Regions from separate parts of the Bradyrhizobium sp. T-12 genome, predicted to be linked through region 2. Evidence: predicted binding sites of a transcription regulator. Region 2 holds the regulator's gene; each other region holds the start of a gene.
What was found. The regulator LexA, encoded in region 2, represses DNA repair genes until DNA is damaged. The targets are predictions, from matches to a motif close to TGTTCNNNNTGTGTTCNG.
Positions count from the first base shown of each region.

Region 1 (2,265 bases), 2.2 Mb from region 2:
TGTCCTGCAGATAGGTGACGATGCGCGCCAGCACGATGTGCTTGATGACATCGGAGAAGCTGCCGGCGTGGAAGGCGTGGCGGTAATTCATGGGGTAGGACTACGCCACGTGATGGCTTGAGCAAAGAGGCACAATCACGTGTCCTGGACGCGGTGCAGCGTGTAACGCTGCGCCGCCGAGCCGGGGGCCCGGTTTCTTGCGCGAGCCTCGGCCTCAACCGCCCCTGATCGGCGGCATCGTCACCTGCTCGCGGCGGCAGGCGCGGCGGTCGGCTTCCTCGCAGGCGCGGAATTGCAGGTCCTTGCTGAGGCAGATGCGGACCTCGGAGAGCCGGGTGCGGTTGCAGGTGACCGAGACGGCGGCATTGCTCAAGCCCGGATTGGCCTTGATGAAGGCCTCCTCGACCTCTGCCGGCGCCACGGACTTGGCCTGCGACAGATCGAGATATTCGGCCGGAATCTTGATCGCGGCACGCGCTTTGCGGATCGTCTCGAAATAGCTGCGGCCCTCGAGGCCCGAGCAGGTGCCGTGCTTGTCCCATTCGTTGAAGATCAGCCCCGGCGCCGGCATCAGGTCGAGCATCGAGGAGACGATGTTGCGGTTCAGCCGCGGCGCCGGCCGCTGGCAATATTCCGGGAAGCCGTTCTCATATTGCGGCCACAGCCCATGCACCACGAAGGCGTAGGGCCGTCCGCCGCACTGGATCTGGGAGCGGCCGCCACGCTCGGCCGCCTCCTCGCAGAACGAGGGCGACCATGACAGCGACAGCACATAGAAATCGAACTCGCCGGGCGCGTTCTGCCGCTTGTCCTGGGCCTTTGCGTCGCCGGCGAACGAGGCGAGGCTAGCCGCAAGGATCAGGGAAAGGGCCAGCGAGATCACGAGGCGGGAGAAGGAATGCAATCTGGAATGAAACATGGCAACGCCCCTCAACTAGACTGTGCAGGAAGCCTAGCAGGCGAAAAGAACATTTCAAGAACAAAATTCAGGCGGCCGCCATTTGGCGGCTGACAGCGCCCGAATCAGGGCGCCTCGAGCTCAAGGCCTGGCGGCGCGGCAGGCCGGATTATAGGCCCAGTTGCGGTCGACCCCGACCACGCACCATTCGACGCCGTTACCGTAGCTGGCGAACCCGCCGTCCTCGATGATCGAGAAGTGCACCTTGCGCACCTTGCCGTCGGTGAGCATGGCCTCTCCGCTGCAATAGCGGCGCGGAATGTTGTCGGACTGCCAGGGCCGGTACGCGGTCTCGTGCACGGCGGAGAAGCCGGTGATCTTCAGCGAAGAATTCCAGAACGTATATTCCTTCTCCGCGAACTCGCGCTCGATCCTCGGCAGAGCCCAGTCGCAATTGGCGACGTTGCCGTCATAGCGGGGTCCGCTCAGCCAAAAATTCAGCTCCAGCGGATTGGCGGCCCTGGCCTCGCCGAGCGTCACCGCCCCGAACATGAGGCCGAGCAGAGCGGCAAAGCGGAGCGATTTCAGGGAGGGGGCGCGCATGGTCAATCCGGACAGCTAAGGTCTTGCGAAGGTCGGACGGTGCCGTGAAGGCCGGGGGAGGTCAAGTGCAGCGCGGCAACACTTCGCCAGGAGTTGACCACAACATCGTGGTCGGCAGGGCTTCGGTTCTTTCCACTTCCATCCCGGCACCGTAAACTGGGGGCCAGCCAATTGGAGTGACGGGAATGCGAATCATTGCGGCCGCGGGTCTTCTCGCCAGCCTGGTTGTCTCGGGTATGACGGCGAGCCAGTCGGCGCGCGCCGACATCGTGCCGCCGTTCAAGGGCAATGACACCGGCGGGATCATTGCCTATTCGATGGCCACCCAGGTCGATGCACGTCAGGTCGCGGTCGATCACTGCGCGCGCTACCGCAAGGTGGTCAAGTTCCTCAGCGTGCAGGCCTATGAGGGCGGCTACATCTCGTTCTCCTGCCGCTGGGTGCCCTATGGCGCCGCCGAGCAGCCGATCCGCACGCTCTACTGAGGCGTTGTCGTAACGCCGCAATCCAATAAGCCGGGAGCTTCTCGCATGACGCGCAAACTCGCTTTGCTCGGCTCGACGCTTTGTCTCGTGGTGTCAGCGGGGATTGCCAGCGCCGACGATCTGCCGGTGCGCAAGGCCGGCCTCTGGGAATTGAAGATGGTCCGCACCGGCGGGCCGGTGCCTGAGATGACCATGCAGCACTGCACCGACGAGACCGTCGACAGGGAGATGAACAACAACGTCTCGCCGATGGCCAAGCAGGTCTGCGCCAAGCAGGAG
Region 1 covers NZ_CM177756.1:1,213,293-1,215,557, forward strand. The annotation lists gene AC0WRY_RS05815 (23S rRNA (adenine(2030)-N(6))-methyltransferase RlmJ) at 1-91, opposite strand, end outside; gene AC0WRY_RS05820 (ribonuclease T2 family protein) at 215-919, opposite strand; gene AC0WRY_RS05825 (hypothetical protein) at 1,040-1,501, opposite strand; gene AC0WRY_RS05830 (hypothetical protein) at 1,687-1,986, shown strand; gene AC0WRY_RS05835 (DUF3617 domain-containing protein) at 2,032-2,265, shown strand, end outside.
Region 1: the regulator LexA is predicted to act here: its motif matches at 965-982, upstream of AC0WRY_RS05820 (ribonuclease T2 family protein).

Region 2 (2,265 bases):
TGCGAAGGCGAGCTCCGTTCCCGGCAGCAGGCAGACCGCAACGGAGAGGTCGGCTTCGGAGGCGAAGCCGCGCGTCGAGGTGCCGCGGAAGGTTGTCGTGACGATGGTCTCGCCGACTTCTGCGGGGCGCGTCGCGACGGCATGCAGGCTATAGTCACACATCGGGTGCTCCTCATGTGAAGATAGCGACCCGCGCCTCTCGGAGGCACAGGCCTCTGTCAGAGTTTAAACACCAACGTTGTGCTTGGTTGTAGGCAAATCTGCGGCTGGGATCCGCACCCCGCGATCACTTTAACTTTCCCGAATTCGCCAGGAACAAAGCTGGCTGCGGTGCATTACGCCGGCGCCTGTCACGACACTTCGCATTGCCGGCGCGATCGCGGCGCTGCGCAATTGGGTGTTGCGGACATGGCAATGCGATGGCGCGGCAACGGCCCCGTGCCCCGACCGCTGCCCAAACGATCTGGTCTTCCGAACGCGAAACGCCGTGACGCGATGTTGCTGCGGTCCGCCGAAGATGGCCGTGGAGGAGGGGCCGGATAATCTGTGCAGAACCAGAATGATCATCCAGCCGGAGCGGACATTCATCCGCTCCAATCTCAGATCGGCGACGCCGACCGAAGGCGCACGCAGGCGCCAAAACTACTTTCGGACTGAGTCCTTCCGGACTCAGTACTTCCGGTAAAGCCCAATCAGCTTGCCCTGAATCTTCACCCGGTTCGGCGGCAGGATACGCACCTCATAGGCGGCATTGGCAGGCTCGAGCGCGATCGACGCGCCGCGGCGGCGGAAGCGCTTGAGCGTAGCCTCCTCGTCGTCGATCAGCGCCACCACGATGTCGCCGGTGTCGGCGCTCTCGTTGCGCTGGATCAGCGCCATGTCGCCGTCCAGGATACCGGCCTCGACCATGGAATCACCGCGCACCTCGAGAGCGTAATGCTCGCCCGAGCCGAGCATGTCGGGCGGCACGCTGATGGTGTGGCTGCGGGTCTGCAATGCCTCGATCGGCGTGCCGGCCGCGATCCGGCCCATCACGGGCACCGCAACGGGCCGCTCGCCCTCGTCCACGGGCGGGCTGGAGCTCGCGCGGATCTTGCCGAGATTGCCCTCGATGACGCTTGGCGTGAAGCCGCGCCGGGCGCCGGCGGCAGCCTGGAGCTCCGGCAGCTTGATCACTTCGATGGCGCGGGCGCGGTTGGGCAGCCGGCGAATGAAGCCGCGCTCCTCGAGCGCGGTGATCAGGCGGTGGATGCCCGACTTCGAGCGCAGGTCGAGCGCATCCTTCATCTCGTCGAAGGAGGGCGGCACGCCGCTTTCCTTCAAACGCTCGCTGATGAACCGCAGAAGCTCGTATTGTTTGCGCGTTAACATCTCGACCAAAGTCCCCCGGTTGATGTCGTTCGATTCCGAGACGATGAGTTCAGCGATAAGCCGCTACATCCTCGAAACAAATCATGAACGGACACTATATGTTCGATACATGTTCCGCAACTGCTTAATTTACCGTGAACGAAGCGCGGTTCGCGGAATGCGTGTGGCCGTGCACTCAGACGGGGAGCCGCAGCACCTCGCAGGGGCTGCCGGCCTCGGCCTTGGGTGCGAACGGTGGGCGCACGAGAAGTACCTGTGCCGCAGCAAGATTCGCAAGCAGAGAGGAATCCTGATGGCTGACGGGAAGCGCGACCGGCGTGCCGTCGTCGCGCAGCTCGAGGCGCGCGCGCAAGTAATCCTCGCGCTGGTCGTTGGCACCGAGATCGCAGGCGAGCACGGCGCGTTCGCGACGATGATGAATCACCGAGCGGCCCGACAAGGCGCGAATCAGCGGCACCATGAACAGGAAGGCGCACACATAGGACGACACGGGATTGCCGGGCAGGCCGATCACGCGCATGGCGCCGAGCCGCCCGTGCATCATCGGCTTGCCCGGCCGCATGGCGATCTTCCAGAACGCCATCGCGATGCCTTCGTCCCTGAGTGCCTGCTGGACCAGGTCGTGGTCGCCGACCGACGCGCCGCCGGTCGTGATCAGGATATCGGCACCGCTCTCGCGGGCGCGGCGGATGCCTGATGTGGTGGCCTCCAGCGTGTCGGCGGCGACGCCGAGGTCGACGGTCTCGGCGCCCTCGCTGCGGGCGAGCGCGTGCAGGGCGTAGCCGTTGGAGTAGACGATCTGGCCGTGCCCGGGCGCTGAGCCCGGCATCACCAGTTCGTCACCGGTGGCGAGGATCGCGACCTTGGGACGGCGGCAGACGGCGAGCTGCGGGT
Region 2 covers NZ_CM177756.1:3,445,509-3,447,773, forward strand. The annotation lists gene AC0WRY_RS16145 (hypothetical protein) at 1-162, opposite strand, end outside; gene lexA (transcriptional repressor LexA) at 670-1,371, opposite strand; gene AC0WRY_RS16155 (molybdopterin molybdotransferase MoeA) at 1,547-2,265, opposite strand, start outside.

Region 3 (2,265 bases), 110 kb from region 2:
TCTTCTTGGGCAGGTCCTTCCACTTGGTGGTCAGCGTGAACTTGTAGTGCTTGCCGAGCGCAGTCAGGGTCTGGATGTAATAGGGCGAGGACGATTTGGCCCATGGTGCGATCGCGCCCTTGCCGATGGCGAGCTCCTTGTCGGGAATGACGAGGTCCTCGTCGACATGCTGCTCGACGCCGAGGCCGCCGCAGGCCGGGCAGGCGCCATAGGGATTGTTGAAGGAGAACAGTCTGGGCTCGACCTCTGGAATCGTGAAGCCCGAGACCGGGCAGGCGAACTTTTCCGAGAAGAGCATGCGCTCGGGCCCGCTCTTGTCGTGGATCTTGGCGGTCTTCTTTTTCTCCTCGGTGGGAGCCGCCGTGGGGGCGTCGGCGAACTCGACGACGGCAAGGCCCTCGGCGAGCTTCAGCGCGGTCTCAAAGCTCTCGGCGAGGCGCTGGCCGATGTCGGCGCGCACCACGATGCGGTCGACGACGACGTCGATGTCGTGCGGGAATTTCTTGTCCAGCGTCGGCGCTTCCGCAAGCTCATGGAAGGTGCCGTCGATCTTGACGCGTTGAAAGCCCTTCTTGAGCCATTCGGCGAGCTCCTTGCGGTACTCGCCCTTGCGGCCGCGCACGACGGGCGCGAGCAGATAGAGGCGGGTGCCCTCGGGCAGCGCCAGCACGCGGTCGACCATCTGCGAGACGGTCTGGCTCTCGATCGGCAGACCGGTGGCCGGCGAATAGGGCACGCCGACGCGCGCCCACAGCAGGCGCATATAGTCGTAGATCTCGGTGACGGTGCCGACGGTCGAGCGCGGGTTCTTCGATGTCGTCTTCTGCTCGATCGAGATCGCGGGCGACAGGCCGTCGATCTGGTCGACGTCGGGCTTCTGCATCATCTCCAGGAATTGACGCGCATAGGCCGAGAGCGATTCGACGTAGCGGCGCTGGCCCTCGGCGTAGATGGTGTCGAAGGCGAGTGAGGATTTGCCGGAGCCGGAGAGGCCGGTGAACACCACCAGCTTGTCGCGGGGAATCTCGACGTCGATGTTCTTGAGGTTGTGCTCGCGCGCGCCACGGATCGTAATTGCGCGCAGGCTTGAGCCCGCGTTCTGTTGTTGGCGCTTCGCCTTGATCACTTCATCCATCCCGCTGGTCCTCAAGGAATCCAAAGACGCGCGATCGCGCCAATGATGAAGGCGCGCTTCGCCCGGAACCGGGATCGGCGCCGATGGGGTTATCAGCGAACGTAGGAAGAACGCGCGCGGATTTCCAGAGGGAGTTGCGAATCGTCAACGGAATGTTGGCGCGCTGGCGGCATCTGGCAGCAGGCGGGCGCGGAACTGTAGAACGCGGCAGGCGAACGAGCGGGCAAACAACGAGCAAGGGCAAACAAAAAGGCCGGCGCAAGGCCGGCCTTTCGTAACGCGGGTAGCGTTTAAGTCGAAGCTCAGTACTTGGCGACGACCGGGGCGCCGAAGTGATAGTTCACGCCGACCTGCACGGTGTGGAAGTTGAGCGTGCCGGTGGGCAGGGCGCCCGAGAAGTAGGTCTCGCCGCCGAGGCTGCGATAGAGGTACTCGCCCTTGACGGTCCAGTTCGGAGCGAAGAACGCTTCGACGCCCGCACCGACGGTCCAGCCGGAGTGGAACTTGCTGTCGGAGATGGTCACGCCGAGAGCGCTGGCGCTCAGCTTGTTGTCGATCCAGGCATAGCCACCCGTGCCGTAGAACAGCACGTTGTTGACGGCCCAGCCGATACGGCCGCGAACGGTGCCCATCGCATCCGTCTTCGAGCTCAGGGTCGCCGTGGCAACACCGAAGCCGGGGACGAGGACCGGACCGGAGACCGACGCGCTGACGTCAGCCCACGCAGCATCGGCCTCGAGGCCGAACACGACGTTGCCGGTCTGCCAGTTGTAGCCGGCGGTGCCGCCGACGAAGCCGCCCTTCATCTTCGGGTCGCCCGAAGCGTTTTCCCAAGCGCCGCCACCGACGACACCGAGATAGAAGCCGGTCCAGTTGTAGACCGAAGCCATCGGAGCGACCGGAGCCTTGGTGTAGGGGCGCGCCGCGAGATCAGCAGCCGAAGCGGGGGCCGCCAGAGCGAACAAACAGGCCGAAGCCAACAAAACCTTTTTCATTTTCAACTAATCCCAGTCCCAGTTTCTGTTGTTGCCTTCCGCGGACGGAAGGGCAGCGGACTCAACGGCCCAACTGATGCCGTGCTTACACCACTGAAGCCGCAAGTTGTGTATCCGAAAAGCCACAGTGGTCGG
Region 3 covers NZ_CM177756.1:3,557,545-3,559,809, forward strand. The annotation lists gene uvrA (excinuclease ABC subunit UvrA) at 1-1,135, opposite strand, end outside; gene AC0WRY_RS16700 (outer membrane protein) at 1,438-2,130, opposite strand.
Region 3: the regulator LexA is predicted to act here: its motif matches at 1,231-1,248, upstream of uvrA (excinuclease ABC subunit UvrA).